DNA from 2 places in the Sedimentitalea sp. genome. Region 2 is predicted to be linked to the other one. Evidence: riboswitches for the same ligand, from Rfam matches in the RefSeq annotation. Region 2 holds a riboswitch; the other holds the start of a gene.
What was found. A riboswitch is a leader RNA that binds a small molecule or an ion and turns the genes downstream of it on or off. The one in region 2 is predicted to bind glycine.

Region 1: it holds a riboswitch for glycine, as region 2 does, so the genes downstream of both, gcvT (glycine cleavage system aminomethyltransferase GcvT) here and ABJO75_RS24085 (D-amino acid dehydrogenase) in region 2, are expected to answer to the same signal.

The regions. Positions count from the first base shown of each region.
Region 1 is NZ_JBDWLR010000088.1:52,231-60,731, forward strand. Features, by position in the region: gene phnE (phosphonate ABC transporter, permease protein PhnE) at 1-649, opposite strand, end outside; gene phnE (phosphonate ABC transporter, permease protein PhnE) at 646-1,524, opposite strand; gene phnD (phosphonate ABC transporter substrate-binding protein) at 1,585-2,490, opposite strand; gene phnC (phosphonate ABC transporter ATP-binding protein) at 2,543-3,358, opposite strand; gene ABJO75_RS22440 (hypothetical protein) at 3,606-3,887, shown strand; gene mce (methylmalonyl-CoA epimerase) at 4,024-4,428, shown strand; gene ABJO75_RS22450 (DUF1467 family protein) at 4,460-4,735, shown strand; gene ABJO75_RS22455 (hypothetical protein) at 4,750-4,938, opposite strand; gene ABJO75_RS22460 (hypothetical protein) at 5,060-5,569, opposite strand; glycine riboswitch at 5,734-5,824, shown strand; gene gcvT (glycine cleavage system aminomethyltransferase GcvT) at 5,974-7,098, shown strand; gene gcvH (glycine cleavage system protein GcvH) at 7,119-7,478, shown strand; gene gcvP (aminomethyl-transferring glycine dehydrogenase) at 7,581-8,501, shown strand, end outside.
Region 2 is NZ_JBDWLR010000090.1:117,407-125,907, forward strand. Features, by position in the region: gene ABJO75_RS24070 (VWA domain-containing protein) at 1-211, shown strand, start outside; gene ABJO75_RS24075 (VWA domain-containing protein) at 208-1,731, shown strand; gene ABJO75_RS24080 (hypothetical protein) at 1,728-2,981, shown strand; glycine riboswitch at 3,091-3,178, shown strand; gene ABJO75_RS24085 (D-amino acid dehydrogenase) at 3,302-4,546, shown strand; gene ABJO75_RS24090 (metalloregulator ArsR/SmtB family transcription factor) at 4,789-5,130, shown strand; gene ABJO75_RS24095 (helix-turn-helix domain-containing protein) at 5,545-6,870, opposite strand; gene ABJO75_RS24100 (amidohydrolase family protein) at 7,062-8,501, shown strand, end outside.

The DNA of each region.
Region 1 (8,501 bases), on a different contig from region 2:
CAATGCGGTCACCCACCGCGATTTCGGTGAAGCTACGTCCATGATACGGGCTGTCGAGGGTGAACCAGAACATCTCCCATCCGGCGAAATAGCGGAGCACTTCGGTGCGGGTTCTGGTCATCGACATGCGACCGGCCTCGGTGGTGATGGTGATGCGTTTGTCAGAGAGGTTGATCCAGTCGGGGATCGGCTCTGTCAGGTTGGTTCGAATGCTGCCATCAACCAACTGCGTTTCGATCCGGCCAAAACCGGGCACATCGTAAACCGCTGCATTATCGGGGAGGAACTGGACCACATGCCCCTCGCCGAGATCGATGATCAACGCGTCGTCACTTTCGTCATTGATCCAGGCCGGGCGTGTGCCTTCCTCATAGGTTCCTTTGCGTTCTCCTTCGATCGCATAGGTGGTGCCTCCGCGCCGGTTGTCGCGGGTGACGTGGACCTTGTAGGACCATGTGTCCGACGCCAGGATGGCAGCATTGTTCAGACTTGCCCGCCGCGTCAGCCCGGCGACGTCAAACGAAATGGCGATATAGACGAGATAGGCCAGCGCCAGTGCGGGTACCGCAAGAGCGATCAGTCGCTTGCGGCGAAACAGGTCATCTGCCGCGAGCTTTGCGGAGTTAAGGGTGACGGATGCGTCGGTCATGCCTGATGCCCTTTGGTCAGTTTGTTGCGGTAGCGGCTGGAGAGCTGGTCAAAGAAAACGATCGCGCCAAACAGCAAAAGGAATATGGCGGCGGCCTCGTCAAAGCGACCGGGCCCCCAGGACATGGCATGGCGCAGTTCCGAACCGATGCCGCCCGCGCCGACAAAGCCCAGAATGGCCGAGGCGCGAATGTTGATTTCAAATCGTAGGAGGGTGTAGCTCAGGAAGTTCGGCGCAACCTGAGGCAAGACGCCCAGCCACATGCGTTGTGTCCATGTCGCCCCGGTGGAACTCAGACCTTCGACGGATTTCAGATCGGCGTTCTCGGCGACTTCGGAAAACATCTTGCCCAATGCGCCCGCTGTATGCAGCGCAATCGCGATCATGGCGGGCACCGGCCCTCCACCGAGGATGAAGATGAGAACCAGCGCGACCACGATTTCAGGGACAGCGCGCAGAACGTCCATGAAACGTCGGAACACAGAGATCAGACGCGGCCATTTGGCAAGCCCGCGGGTCGACAGCAACGACAGGACCAGCCCCAGCAGCGCCCCCAGCAGGGTCGAGGCCGCCGCGATATTGATCGTCTCGATCAGGGCGGGAAAGTATTTGGCCAGCAGACCCGGCAGATCGGCCCGTTTTTCCCATGCCTCGGAAACGACATCGGTGGGAAAATCCAGAATCTGCGGCCAGCCATCCCAGAACCCACCGGCATTCCGGTCGTCCGCGATCATGAAACCGGACGCCATGAGCAATACAAACAGCGCCAGCGTCAGCCCACCATACATGCGGCGACGGCGCACTTGGGCCATATAGCTGTCCTGAATGCGGTCGATCAGGAGCGGGGTCGATCCTGTTAGTGCGGCGTCTGTCATGTGGCACTCCAAGTCAAACGGGGCAGCGGTGTGCGCTGCCCCGATCCGGTGTTGTTTGGCTTAGTTACCCTGAACGGCCTGACGCACGGCAATGATGTTCTTGTAGGCATCATGTGTGATCGGGAAGAAGCCCGAGGTTTCGCCCGCGGCCATGTTATAGGCACATTCTTCGTCTTGGGCATGCAGACCTTCGAGGAATGCAGTCACGTTGGCCTTGACCTGTTCGGGCAGATCGCGACGCAGAACGATCGGACCTTCGGGGATGATTTCCGATTTCCAGATTTCGACCAGATCGTTCATGTCCACAAGGCCCGAGTCTGATGCCTTGCGCAGCGCGCCGGAGTTGTATCCGTCGAGCCAGTCTCCCTGACCGTCGGCCCAGGTCACACCCGCATCGACATCACCATTGGCCACAGCAACGATGGTCTGTTCGTGACCGCCGACAAAGCGGACTTCCTCGAAATAGTCGCCAGATTCCATAGTGGCATTGATCGCCTTGGGAATTTCAACGGATGGGATTAGAAAGCCTGAGGTTGAGTTTGGATCGCCAAAGGCAAACACCTTGCCCTTCATGTCATCCAGCGAGGTGACACCGCTGTCAGCGCGGGTAAACCCGACCGAATGATAGCCATAGGAACCATCAAGGTTGGTTTTGACCAGAACGACATCGACCGCTTCGGGGTCGGTCAGATATGTTTTGGCATAGGCCGATGCCCCCAGCCATGCCATGTCGATGCTGCCACCCAGCAGCCCCTGGATCACGCCGTCATAGTCGGCGGGGGTGAAGATCTTGGTTTCGACGCCGAGCAGGTCTTCGACATAGGCGCGGACGCATTCGTTCGAGGCCATGCGGTCCTGAGCGTTTTCACCACCTAGTACGCCAATGCGGAATTCGCTGATGTCCTGAGCCTGTGCGGCGCCGACAAGCGCGGTGGTGGCCAGAGCGAAGGCAAGTGTCTTTTTCATCTGTTTCTCCGTGGATGAATGGGCCCGCAGAGGTGCGGGATGGGCGACTGGGTCAGACGTACGCTTCGGCTTCGCGCACGGAAGGTCTGTCCAGTGTTTCGATTTCGGTCGAGGTTGCGGTTTCGGAAAAATCCGCGCCGGCGCCATAGATGTCGCGGGCAACGCCGGTGGTCAGCTGTTCAGGCGTGCCGTCAAACACCATGCGGCCATCGCGCATCCCGATGACCCGGTCGCAATAACGTCGCGCGGTATCAAGCGTATGCAGGTTGGCAATGACCATACGCCCGTCTTCTTCGTGGATGCGGCGCAGGGCCTCCAGCACGATTTGGGCATTCATCGGGTCCAGCGAGGCGATGGGTTCATCCGCCAGAATGATCTGCGGGTCCTGCATCAGTGCACGGGCGATGGCGACCCGTTGTTGCTGACCGCCCGACAGCGCCTCGGCGCGTTTCGCGGCCTGTTCGGCAATTCCAAGGCGGTCAAGGATTTCGATCGCCTTATGGATGTCGCTCTGGGGATAGAGGTTGAACATCGTTGCAAGGGTGGATCGGCGGTTCAACGTGCCGTGCAACACGTTTGAAACCACATCCATGCGCGGCACGAGGTTGAACTGCTGAAAGATCATCGCACAGCGCGATTGCCATTCCCGACGCTGTGCTCCCCTGAGCAATGTGATCTCTTGCCCATCAAAACGGATCGATCCGCTTGTGACGTCGCTCAGGCAGTTGAGCATGCGCAGCAATGTCGATTTACCTGCGCCGGATCGGCCGATAACGCCGATCATCATCGGGCGTTCGACGACAAAACCGATGTTGTCTACGGCCTTTTTGTCGCCAAACGATTTTGTCAGTGCTTCAAGTGCAAGCATCAGTTCCCCCAAGGTGTTGGGGGGCGATTACGGTTGGCATGCAACCGTTGTGCGACGGAATTGACACGGAATTGTAAAGTCCCGCAGGTTAGCGGATGACGTCTGGGAAGCCGATGGCGTGATGCCTGGCGGAACCGGTCAGCGTCGGTGTCGATCTTATGAAAATTCGACCAATTCGTTATGCTGCTGTTACATAACGCGTTTCGCGTGCTAGAATCGCGCCATGATGTTCAGATCGATATGTGTCGTGACCTGCTTGCTCGTTTGCCCACAGATTGTGGCAGCAGAGCTGTCGGATTTTGCCTGTGACGACCGCGCGCGTCTGCAATATCAATTGTCCGACGTTCTGGGCGCCAAAAAGCAGGGGCAGGGGCTGCGCGGCCCCGATGCTGTTATCGAAGTATGGACAGAGCCACATTCAGGCGACTGGACGATGATTCAGAACTATGCGAACGGAACATCCTGCATCGTAGCGATGGGCGAACATTGGGAAATGATTGCGCCACGGCCTTCTGCCAGCAAGGGCTGAGGCCGAGCAGATCGCGGGTGCCTGACGTCATTTACGACATTGAATGCCGCCCGGCGCAGACGGGCGAAATGGTCCCATTGCTCTTGGGGATCGTCCATCGCATAAGGCCTGCAACACAGCAGATGAGGAAAGACCCATGATCGGACGCCTGAACCATGTCGCCATTGCCGTACCGGATCTGGAGGCCGCGTCAGCGCAATATGCCAACGCCCTTGGTGCGACGGTCGGTGCGCCACAGGACGAACCCGATCACGGCGTGACTGTGGTGTTCATCGAACTGCCAAACACCAAGATCGAACTGCTGTATCCCTTGGGCGAAAACAGCCCGATCCAGGGGTTTCTCGACAAGAATCCATCAGGCGGCATTCACCATGTCTGCTATGAGGTCGATGACATTCTGGTCGCGCGCGATCATCTGAAATCAACAGGCGCACGGGTGCTGGGCGATGGGACCCCCAAGATCGGCGCACATGGCAAGCCAGTGCTGTTCCTGCATCCCAAGGACTTCAACGGGTGCTTGGTCGAGCTGGAACAGGTCTGAATCACGGTTTACTGAAAGCACGGAGCGCCGCATGTCCATCGTATCTGCAATCGTATTGTTCGCGATCATCTGGTTCATGACATTCTTTGTCGCCTTGCCGATCCGTGTGCGGACGCAAGGCGATGAAGGCAAGATTGAACCCGGAACCCATTCCGGGGCACCTGAGGTTCACAATCTGAAGAAAAAGGCGTTGATTTCAACAGCTGTTGCGCTGGTGATCTGGGCTGTCGTGGTAACGATTATCCTGTCCGGTATGATCAGCGTGCGCGATCTGGACTGGTTCAACAGGATGGGGCCGGAGGGGTAAGGTTGTTCGCGGTTTCAGCGTTCGATTGGCAGAACGTTGTGCAAACGGTGATAGGGCGCCGATTTGACGCTCTCGCTGACATCCGGCACAGTCTCGGCCTGACGTGCACGAAAACTCATGTACGAGGCCGCGCCCAAGCCAATCAGGCCCGCGCATACGCTGGTTCCGAGTATCAGACTATCCAAACCAAGGGTCTCGAACATCACAGTTCTCCTTCTCTGATATCAATATAGTCGATTCTGGCGAAAATTCCACCTTCGATCCACCAGAAAGCGCCTACAGTTCATTTCGAATCAACACCAGTTTCCGGATGCAGGCGGTATTCTAACGCGATTTCAGTGCCTCTAGCGTACTCCGCAACAGATGTTCGGTTTCCTCACGTTCCCGAAACAGCTTGGCTTGCCCGCGCCGCAGCCGCAATCTGCCGAGTGCAACCGCGATACCCCCGATGGTGGGCACGGACAGCGCAGCAATGGCCGCATCACCGGCTAACGCGCCCGCGATTGTTGCACCAGCCGCCGCCAATAGCGCCCCGGCACTCAGCCGTTGTGTCCAGATCCCCACGACCTCGTCCAGATCTCGCAATCCGCTTTCCCGCTCGCGCAGCCGGGCGATGCGGCGGCCAAGCAGATCAGAGATCACCAGCGCCAGTTCATCATGATTGACCTGATGCAGCGCCGAAACCAGCGCGATCCGTTCGGCCGGGGCGAGGCTGACAGAATCAACCAGATCGTCGACCTCGCCATGATCTACAGGCTCTTCCATCGAAAGGGCGCGCGCAAATGCGATCAGTGCAGTGGCCGGGCGGCGTTTCTTTGGGGGCGGCTGAGACATGTGGCCATCCTTGCCATCAAACGCGGCCACGGCAACCGGATTATGCGCAGCGCGCCCAACTTGTTACGCATTGGCTGGACGCACATTCACGCGTCTTTTGCGCAATGTGGGCGAACGCAGGACCGCAGGGGCTTGTCGGCAATTCACACTGACGCTACCGTATACCAATGCATGCGGGAGAACCGGTCGAATCGTCCGGTGCCGAAGGAGCAACCGCCCCGGAAACTCTCAGGCTCAAGGGACCGTTTGCATTAGAAGCTCTGGAGAGAGGCGCATTGCGTCCGCCGAAGGGATAGCGATCTCAGGCGAAAGGACAGAGGGGGCATCGTACCGCGCGATTCCGCGTGGTTTTGGGGTGCCGGGATGATTTTACAAAATCGCATCGGCCTGTGACAGGAGCAGGTATGACCGATCTTAAACAAACACCGCTTCATCCGCTGCATGATGAGCTGGGTGCAAGGATGGTTGGCTTTGCGGGCTATAGTATGCCTGTTCAGTATCCCGAAGGGATCATGGCCGAGCATAGCCAGACGCGCAACAGCGCCGGATTATTTGATGTGAGCCATATGGGACAGGTGATCCTGTCCGGCGCGCCGTATGCCGACATCGCTGCCGCGTTTGAGACGCTTGTGCCGATGGATGTGGCCGGGTTGGGCGAAGGGCGACAGCGCTATGGCCTGTTCCTGAATGACAGAGGCGGCATTCTTGACGATCTGATGTTCGCAAACCGGGGTGATCATCTTTACGTGGTGGTCAACGCGGCATGCAAAGAGGCGGACATCGCCCGCATGAAATCCGCGTTGGAGCCGGGGATCACCGTGACAGAGGTGACCGATCGCGCGCTTTTGGCGTTGCAGGGTCCCGAGGCACAAACCGTGCTGGAAAGCCTGAATGCGCGTGTCATCGACATGGCCTTCATGGATGTTGCCACAGTGATGTTGGACGGGGTGGAATGCTGGGTGTCGCGGTCCGGATATACCGGCGAGGACGGATACGAGATCTCGGTTCCCAATCGCCATGCGGAAGCGCTGGCGAGGCTCCTATTGTCGCATGACGCAGTTGCACCAATCGGGTTGGGCGCACGGGATTCGCTGCGGCTGGAGGCCGGGCTGTGCCTTTATGGTCATGATATTGATGAAACCACATTGCCCGCCGAGGCGGGGCTGACCTGGGCCATACAAAAGGCACGTCGCACTGACGGCGCGCGCGCGGGCGGGTTCCCCGGTGCCGATGCCGTTCTCGCACAGATGGCCGCGGGGCCTGCGCGCAAACGCGTCGGGTTGCGGCCTGAAGGGCGTGCGCCAATGCGTGAAGGTGTGGCGCTCTTTGCGGCCTCCGAAGGCGGCGATCAGGTCGGCGTGATCACCTCGGGCGGCTTTGGCCCGACGGTTGGTGGGCCGGTTGCGATGGGCTATGTCCCAACCGAACTCGCGGCGCCCGAAACCACAGTATACGGCGAGCTGCGCGGCAAGCGCCTGCCGCTCAAAGTCACAAAGCTGCCGTTCGTGGCAGCCAATTTCAAGCGCTAGTCCAAGAGGGAAAACCGGACATGAAATTTACCGAAGAACATGAATGGCTGCTGGAAGAAGGTGAACTGATCGTGGTCGGGATCACCGAGCACGCGGCAGAACAACTGGGCGACGTGGTGTTCGTGGAGCTGCCCGAAGCAGGCACCGAAGTGACCAAGGACGAAGAGATCGTCGTCATCGAAAGCGTCAAAGCGGCCAGCGATATTCTCGCGCCGCTCGATGGCGAAATCGTCGAGGTCAACGATGCGCTGGCCGACAATCCCGGCCTAGTAAACGAAGATGCGCAAGGCGCCGCCTGGTTCTTCAAGATCAAGGCCTCCGACACCAGCCCGATGACCGATTATATGGATGAAGCCGCCTACAAGGACTTCATCGCATAAGATCTCGCGCCGGGGGCATTGGCCTCTGGCGCACACCATCTGGCAAGAGACTGACGAGCGGGGTGCCAATCGGCGCGGACCCGCCATTTCCGGAGACACGCGATGCCTTTTGAACCCACCGAATATCTACCCTATGACTTTGCCAATCGTCGCCATATCGGCCCGTCCCCAGAAGAGATGGACCAGATGTTGGCCACGGTGGGGGCTGAAAGTGTCGAGGCGCTGATTGATGACACGGTGCCCGCAGGGATCCGGCAGAAAGAAAAGCTGGATTTCGGGCGGGCCAAATCCGAACGGGAACTGTTGCACCATATGCGGTTGGTCGCGGCCAAGAACAAGGTTCTGACGAGCCTGATCGGGCAAGGCTATTACGGAACGGTGACACCGCCCGCCATCCAACGCAACATTCTTGAGAACCCGGCGTGGTACACCGCCTATACGCCCTATCAGCCCGAGATCAGCCAAGGGCGGCTCGAGGCGCTGCTGAACTACCAGACCATGATCAGTGACCTGACCGGGCTTGAGATCGCCAATGCTTCGCTATTGGACGAGGCAACCGCCTGTGCCGAGGCGATGACGATGGCGCAGCGGGTGTCCAAGTCCAAGGTCAAGGCATTCTTCGTGGATCGCGATTGTCACCCGCAGAATATTGCGGTGATCCAGACCCGCGCGGCCCCATTGGGAATCGAAGTGATCGTTGGCAATCCGGACAAGCTCGAGGCGGACAAGGTCTTTGGCGCGCTGTTCCAATATCCCGGAACCTATGGTCACGTGCGCGACTTTACCGACCAGATCGCTGCGCTGCATGAACACAAGGCGATTGCCGTCATGTCCGCCGACCCACTTGCACTGACTCTGCTGAAAGAGCCAGGCGCAATGGGCGCGGATATTGCCGTCGGCAGCACCCAGCGGTTCGGCGTCCCGCTTGGCTATGGCGGCCCACACGCCGCCTATATGGCGACCAAGGCCGAATACGCCCGCGCCATGCCTGGCCGGCTGGTTGGGGTCAGCGTCGACAGCCAC
Region 2 (8,501 bases):
ACGCACGGGTGGCGCGTTCTTCTTTGCCGATGATGCCAAAGCGCTGAGCGATATCTATGCGCAGATCGATGAAATGGCACCCCGCATCACCCAAAGCACCAGCTTTCGACCAACCGAGAACCTTTCTTGGATCGCGGCGGGTGCGGCGCTATTGGTCGGCCTTTGCATCCTGTCACTCTTGACCATCCGAGCACGACGGAGGGTGTCATGATCGAGACGCTGGACGCCTTTCATTTCCTGAGGCCACTCTGGTTGCTCGGCCTTCTGGCCGTTGCAGCACTCTGGTATCTGGCCCGCCGGCGCAAGGCCGCCAGCGATTTCGAGGCCGTCGAGATCGCCCCCCATCTGGCAGACGCGCTAAAGGTTGGCGATGCGGGCACGCGCCGGTTCTATCCGATTGACGGAGTGGCGGCTGGCCTTACGCTTTTGGCTCTCGCCGCTGCCGGACCAAGCTGGAGCCGCATCCCCAATCCGCTGGTGTCGGAAACCGCTCCGCTTGTCGTGGCGCTGAAGGTTACGGAATCAATGGAAGCGACTGATCTTGCGCCCTCCCGGCTGGAACGCGCCCGGTTCAAGATCCTCGACCTGATCAACGAACGTGCGGGGGCGCGCACCGCTCTCATCGCCTATGCTGGTTCTGCGCACAGGGTTTCCCCCCCGACCGAAGACCCAAACATACTGCAACCGCTGCTGCAGGGATTGAACCCGGCGGTGATGCCTGTGGACGGGGACAATCCGGCCGCCGCTCTGGCGCTCGCGTTGGAGATCGCCGAAACAACCGAAACGCCGGGCGCCATACTCTTTGTACTGGATGATCTGAACCCGGCGGACATCGCCGCGTTCCAAGGCTCGGCCGAGACGCCACTGCCACCCATTGTCATGTTGGTCACTTTGCCCGATGGGCAAATTCCGTCACAACTGGACCGGTTGAACGATGTCACCGTCGTTCCCCTCAGCGCCGATGACAGTGACATAGACCGCATCGAACGTAGCCTGCGATCGGCCCACAAGGCCGCGTTACTGGCGGATGAACGGCTAAAATGGGAGGATCGTGGCTGGTGGTTCCTCTGGCCTGCAGCGATGCTGGCCCTGTTGTGGTTCCGTCGCGGCTGGACCATGCGGTGGAGCGCGGTTGTGCTGCTGGTTTTTGGTTTTCAGGTCCCAACAATTGGACAAGCTGAAGGCTGGAAAGACTGGTTCCTGACCGCGGATCAGCAAGGTCATCTGGCGTATCAAAACAAGGAATACGCATGGGCGGCAGACCTGTTTGAGGATCCGATGTGGCGTGGACACGCGCAAATGCGCGCCGGTCAATACGCCGAGGCCGCCGAAACCTTTGCCGGGATCAGTACGGCGGATGCTGCCTTTGCCGAAGGGCTGTCGCGCATCCGAAACCGCGAGTATCGCCCCGGCGCACGGGCCTTTGAAGAGGCGCTGAAACGGCAACCGGATTTCCCGGAGGCCGAAAGAAACCGCGAGATTGCCTGGGCCATCGTCGAATACGTAGAGACCGCGCAGGAGCAATCCGACACCGGAGAAGCGAGCGGGATTGGTGCCGACGAGGTGGTCTTTGACAACGAATCCCAACGCGGTGCCGACACTCAGGTCGAGGCCCCGACCGAAGACAGCGCACCCCAGACGGCGCAGCAGTGGATCGACAGCATCGATACCGATATGGGGGATTTCCTGCGCAGCCGTTTTGTTCTGGAAAACAGCGGGGGACCGCAATGATCCGGCTGCTTGCCTCAACGTTTATCCTGTTGTTTTTTGCGAGTGGTTTTGCCATCGCACAAGAGCCCGAAATCAGCTTCGAGTTTGAAAACGACTCGGTCATCGTCGGCCAACCGCTGGTCTTGCGCATAAAGGTGCTCGTACCAACGTGGATGCCAAGCTCACCGGATTTTCCGACACTCGAGGTTCCTTCGCTGATGGTGCGTCTGCCGGAGCGCGCCACCACCCCGATCAGTGAACGGATTGAAGGGGAAACATGGTCAGGTGTACAGCGCGCCTATCGCTTGTATCCGCTGGCGCCCGGTGACTATCGCCTGCCTGCGGGCGAGGCTGCGATCACCTATGCCGATCCCGGCAGCACCGATCCGATCGCCTTTTCTGCCCCGCTCCCCGACATCAGGTTCGTGGCGTCCCTTCCGGCGGGTGCTGAGAGCCTGTCGCCGCCTGTTCTCGCCAATGGTTTCACGCTTGAACAGAAAATCGAAGGTGAAAGCGAACTGACCGTGGGCGATGCGATCACCCGAACACTGATCGCACACATCGACGGTACAACTCCGGTCCTGATCCCGCAGCTTGCCCCCGAAAGCCCGGGCACCGCGTTGCGTGCTTATCCCAAGGACCCGGTCGTCACAGAAACCGAAAACAGGGGCGATTTGTCAGGCACCCGCACAGAGATCACAACCTATGTGGCACAGACCGATGGCACCTTGGTTCTCCCAGACGTTTCCATAGACTGGTTCAATCTGGAGAGCGGCAAGATCGAAACCGCATCGGTGCCCGAGGTTACATTGACGGTGACGGGCGCACCGCCCAAACCGACCGATCCCGCCGATGTTGCGGAATGGCTCGCCTTGGCGGCTTTGGCTCTGGCGATCGGTTGGGGCGTCGGCAAATGGGCCCGGCCAACCATCAGCAGCCGAATTGAGGCCTTGCGCGACCGCTGGCACCGCTCAGAACGATACGCCCATCGCGCCGTGCTTGCGGCGATTGCAGATCAGGATCTCTCTGCAGCGATGATCCAGATGGATCACTGGAAATCATTTGTTCCAGCAGGCGATACTGCCGACTTCCGACAACTGGACACCGCCCTCGCCGGCGTCGGTGCCGCGCGGTTCGGCGGTGAAACGCAATCGGATATGACACTTCAGTGGCGGCAAGTCAGCGTGGCTTATGGCAAGGCACGTGCACAGATGCGCACCATGCTTCGCGCGACCTCAACAGGATCAAATCTGCCTCCGCTCAACCCTTGAACTATACTAAACCTCGCACCTTCGGCCAACCCGATACCGATGGCGCACAGAGCATCGCTCAAATCAGTTGCGCGAATCAATCTGATCACCTAAACGCCGCGACATAGTGAAGGCTATGCCGGGAGAAGGCGGGTTACACCGCCGCCGAAGGAGCAACCGCCCCGGAAACTCTCAGGTCCAAGGACCGGTATGGCTGAAACACTCCGGAAAGCGGCTCGAAAGGCCCACCGTAGGAGAAAGCCCGGATATCGGGCGAAGCTCTCAGGTTCCATGCACGGAGGGGGCACGCGGCAGACGCCGCACGTGCAAGGAGCATGTCCATGACCAAAGTTGCCGTTATCGGCGCCGGTGTGACCGGCCTCACCACCGCCTATGAATTGCTGGATCGCGGTTTTGAGGTGACCGTCTTTGACCGCCACCGCTATGCCGCGATGGAAACCAGCTTTGCCAACGGTGGCCAGTTGTCCGCCTCGAACGCCGAGGTCTGGACCCAGTGGGGCACAGTCCTGAAGGGTCTGAAATGGATGCTGCAGGCGGACGCGCCGCTGTTGGTGAACCCCGCCCCGACCCTGCACAAGATGCGCTGGATGGCAGAGTTTCTGTCAAACATCCCACGCTACAAGCAGAACACGGTCGAAACTGTCCGTTTGGCCATTGCCGCCCGCGCCGTGCTGTTTGAAATGGCCGACCGCGAAGGTATCGATTTCGATCTGGAACGTCGGGGCATCCTGCATTTCTATGATCACGCAAGCGACTTGGCGCATGCCCGCAAAGTCAATGCCCTGCTGGCCGAAGGTGGCCTTACCCGCCGCGAAATCGCACCCGAAGAAATCCGCGACGTCGAACCGGCCCTGCATGGCGATTTCGTTGGCGGGTTTCTGACTGAATCCGACAGCTCCGGTGACATCCACAAATTCACGATGGGTCTGTCCCGCGCCTGCGCCCGTCGCGGTGCAACATTGCGTTTTGGCGCAGAGGTGGAAAGCCTTTCTGCAGAGAACGGCGTCGTGCGTGTGACCGAGGCAGGTCGCGACGAAATCTTTGACGCGGTTGTTGTCAGCGCCGGTATCAAAAGCCGAGGATTTGCCCAGCAACTCGGGGATCGCGTCAATATCTATCCTGTCAAAGGGTACTCGGTCACCGTCAACCTTGATGACGCGGAAAGTCAGGCTGCTGCACCCTGGATCAGCTTGCTGGATGATCGCTCCAAGATCGTGGCCAGCCGATTTGGCGCCAACCGTTTTCGCATTGCCGGAACTGCCGAGTTCAACGGCGACAACCGTGACATTCGCGCCGACCGCATACGTCCGCTGACCGAGTGGTGCGAACGCCACTTCCCCGGCATATCGACCGAAAACGTGACGCCATGGGCTGGCCTGCGGCCCATGATGCCATCAATGCTGCCTCGCGTCGGAACCGGTCAAGCGCCGGGCGTGTTTTACAACACCGGACATGGCCATCTTGGCTGGACCCTCTCAGCAGCGACCGCCCGCATCGTTGCCGCCAAAGTCGCAGAAACCCATGGAACCGCGCGCGGCCACCAACAACCGGCAATCGCCGCCTGATCAGACAACTCGCCGTTCCCTGCCGCGCACGCGTCGGCAGGGAACGACGCGGAGAACCGCAGCGATCGCTCCGAACTCAGAAAACTTGCCTATTCCCACGCTGCGAGAAGCTTCCGATTCTCCTTGATCGATAGTTCGGCACAACCTCATGTTCGAGCGGCTTGCCCTCGGATCGTTGCATTCCGCCCAGGCGCTGCCGCAATCACCTTTTCCAAACGGACGCAGCCTAGTAAGACAAGGGCATGTCGGATCCTCTGGATACAGTCTTTGCCGCCCTTGCCGACCCGACCCGTCGGGCGATCCTGTCCATGTTGCTCGAAGACGACATGGCCGTGACCGACGTGGCAACCCCGTTTGAGATGTCGCTGGCCGCAATCTCAAAGCATCTGACCATCCTCACCCGCGCAGGCCTGATCAGCCAGGAAAAGCGCGGGCGCGTTAAGTGGTGCAAACTCGAACCCGACGCCCTGCGTGGCGCATCCGTCTGGATGCAGGGATTTGGCCAGTTCGAGCCTGTCAACCTCGAGGCGTTCGAGCGGTTCTTGGTACAGGAGCTGGGCGAAGCTGTCAAACTGACCGAATAGGCTTCGAGCATACATCCTACATCGAAATAAAACTTTACAATATCCGGTTTGAGCCCTCTCTGAGAATTCGATTTTCTCGCTGCGTGCGCACGCAGCGTAAATATTTCTGCATGAGCACGAAATTCCATGACACAGCGCGGCGGCAATTTCGGCCATTCGTGAATCACGCAGCATTTTTATCGGGAAGAGTTTACTGGATGCGGGACCTTCCAGACCTTGGCGTGGATCAGCCCTCCTGGCGCTTTCGGCTCTCTCCTACCATTCCGGCGGACATCTATAACGGTAGCGTTCTCAAATGCCGTCATCTGAAAAATTCATTTGGGAATGCCGATTTAACTTGAGCGATCTACGTGAAGACCAAACTGATGCTGCTCCAACTGTGCCAAAGCACGAATATGGACAGAGCCGCTGTAGTCATGGCGGAACACCATCTTTCCAAGTGTCGAACACCAGATGGCAAACGATAGCGCCGGTGGAAGTTCCCAAAAGTGCGCCCCCCCAAGTGGGCCAAGCCAGAATCCCTAGAATCAGATACAGACGGTGCCGAACATTTCTGCAAGACCAACCAGAAACATGATCTTCCTTTTCATGCCGTAGCTTTCGAACATTGCAAGCTGCGTTTCGAAGATCTTCTGTTGCCAACCGGCGAATTTGATCGAACTTTTTGGCAGGAAATAAGCCGACAAGAGACCCACGATTATGCTGATTGTCATTGTTTCTGTTCTCTATATGCGCGCCGGAAATCCGAGGGGATTGGCCGGTCCATCGTCGGAAGGCTCGTGAAAACACAGTCGGATCCGAGAAACCAAGTTGCTGTGCCGTTTCGCTCACCGAGCAGTACTTTGCGCCGAGCAGGTCAAACGCGATGTCCCGCTTGACGCGGGCTATGACCGTCGAGGTTGTCTCGCCACGTTCGGACAGGCGCGCGTTCAGGGTGTTTGGGTGCAGTCCGACAAGGCGCGCAGCCTGTTCCGCCGAGAAATGCGGATCAGACGCCCGCGACCGAACCATGCCCTCGAACCCTGCCAGAAAATCGATGGGTGCAGCAAGGTCGCTATCGGTCGGGTGATACTCGCGGCCATTCTCCAGCGCTTCCACGGTCAGGCGGTGATTGAGCCACGCCGATGGGAATCGGATGGAAAAGCCCCGCTCGTCTGATGGAATGCCGGTTATCCCATAGAACTGCTTTGACAGCACGCCCGGGTCGGCAAGTTGCAGCACAATCTCGCGCGGGTCCCAGCGGAAATCGAGCACCCGCTGCAAAAGCGAAATCCAGATTCCGATCGTGAACCCATCGGCCTGTGCGGGCGAATGCGAGGCGCGGAAATGGCGGCGGGCCGCAAAGTACGCATCACCATCCTCGACCAGCAGAGACTGGGATACTGCGTTGGATTCCCTTGAGACGATCTGGGTGAAGCGAGTGAACAGGTCGCCAAGCGTCATCGCCTCGGCAAGCATCTGCCCCTTTGGGAGGAAGCTCTTGAGATCGACCGTCTGGCCAACCTTGATACAAAAATCCGGACCCTCAACGGCAGCGGCGGCATCGAAGGCGGCATAGACGACGTCGTGCGACAGGAAGCTTTCCGCGGTGACGATTTGCACCGCATCAACGCCGAGATGTGCAAAAACCTCGTCCGGATCCCGCCCCCGCGCGCGCAGTGCTGCAACCACCGGCGCCAGCACTGTTGCCCGCACCAATGGCAGATCAGAGTCTTTAGGTGTTTTGCGATTTCCAAACATTCTTGCTCCCAATTCCCGGAAACCTGCCATCGCGGCACAAGCCAATCCAGAAAAAAGTTGCGAAACCTGACCGTAACCTAATTAGGAAATTTCTGACCTGAGTAGATAGTCAGGCATTCCGCGCGAGAAGTTGCCATAGTCTGGAGAGGAAGAGGTCGATTCAAAGTCGATCATGCATTCAGGGAGCTAATATGACCAGGCAGTTCACGCGTACTTTAACGACATTCACATTCTCGGCGATGATGTTGGCCGCTGGGCCTGGGTTTGCACAGCAGGAACCACCCTCGGTTACCTTGTTCAAGAACGTCATGGTGTTTGATGGCGCCACGGATGGTCTTCAGGATCTCGACGTGCTCGTCGTGGACAACAAGATCCACAAGGTTGCCGAGGACATTCCGGAATCCGGTACTTGGGAAGTTGAAACGAGGAAGTCATCAGTTAACCTTTCGCCCATCAGTGGTGGCGCGGGATCAGGCTACACGTTCATCGTCGAAGATGACGAAGGGACCCAGACACTTGAAATAACGCCAAGCGTCATCGATGGCGGTGGTCGTACGCTGATGCCAGGGCTAATCGACAGCCACACACACCTTTACCTGTCCATGGGCGGCGGCCGGATTGGTATGGAAAACTCGCGTTGGGATCTATTCCCGGCGATGGGTGCAGCGGCGGCGCAGGAATGGTTAGCTGATGGGTTCACAACGATCAGAGACATGGGCGGCATGCATGACGGCTTGCGCACTGTGATCGATCAGGGCCTGCTGGAAGGGCCGCGCATGTATCTCGCAGGGTCCACCATTTCGCAAAACTCCGGTCATGGTGACGTACTTCTGGCAGGTCAAATCGATCCCGGGGAAAACAATCTGGGACGCCTTGGGATATTCGTCGTAGCGGACGGGCCCGAAGGCGTGCGTCACGCTGTGCGCCAAACATTTGGCTATGACGCGACCATCGTCAAGATCATGATGGGCGGTGGCGTTGCTGGCGCGAAGAGCCCAATGTTTGCCCCGCAGTTTACCGATGAGGAAATCACAGCAGCAGTTGAAGAGGCCACCGCCCGCGACGTTTATGTGTCAGCACACATCTATACGGACAAGGAAATTCAGCTTGCGTTGCGGCTAGGAGTGAAAACCATTGAACATGGGCAGTTCATTTCTGAAGAATCCGCGATCCTTCTCAAAGAAAAAGGCGGCTACATCAGCCCTTTTCTTGCATCCATCGTGAGCGATGAAATCTTCAACCACCCAGTCTTTGGTAACCCGAATTCCTTTGAGTACCCGAGGGTTGTTGCGATGAAAGAAAGCGCCAAGGATTTTGTGTCGATCATGCAGAAGGTGCGCCCGAAAATGGTGTTTTCCTCTGATATCGTGAACTCCAGCGGCGTGCCGGCGCGCCAGCACCGCGATCACGAGAAGTGGGTATTTGCGGATAAATTCGGGAATTTTGAAGCGCTGAAAGCAATGACCTCTGTGGGTGGTGAACTTGCGCTGGAATCAGGGCAGTCCAATCCCTATCCGCATAAACTGGGCGTGATCGAAAAAGGCGCCTATGCAGACATCATCCTGGTGGACGGCAACCCGCTGGAGGACATCACCGTCATTGGCGGGAACCCGAAATGGTTCGACGCAGAA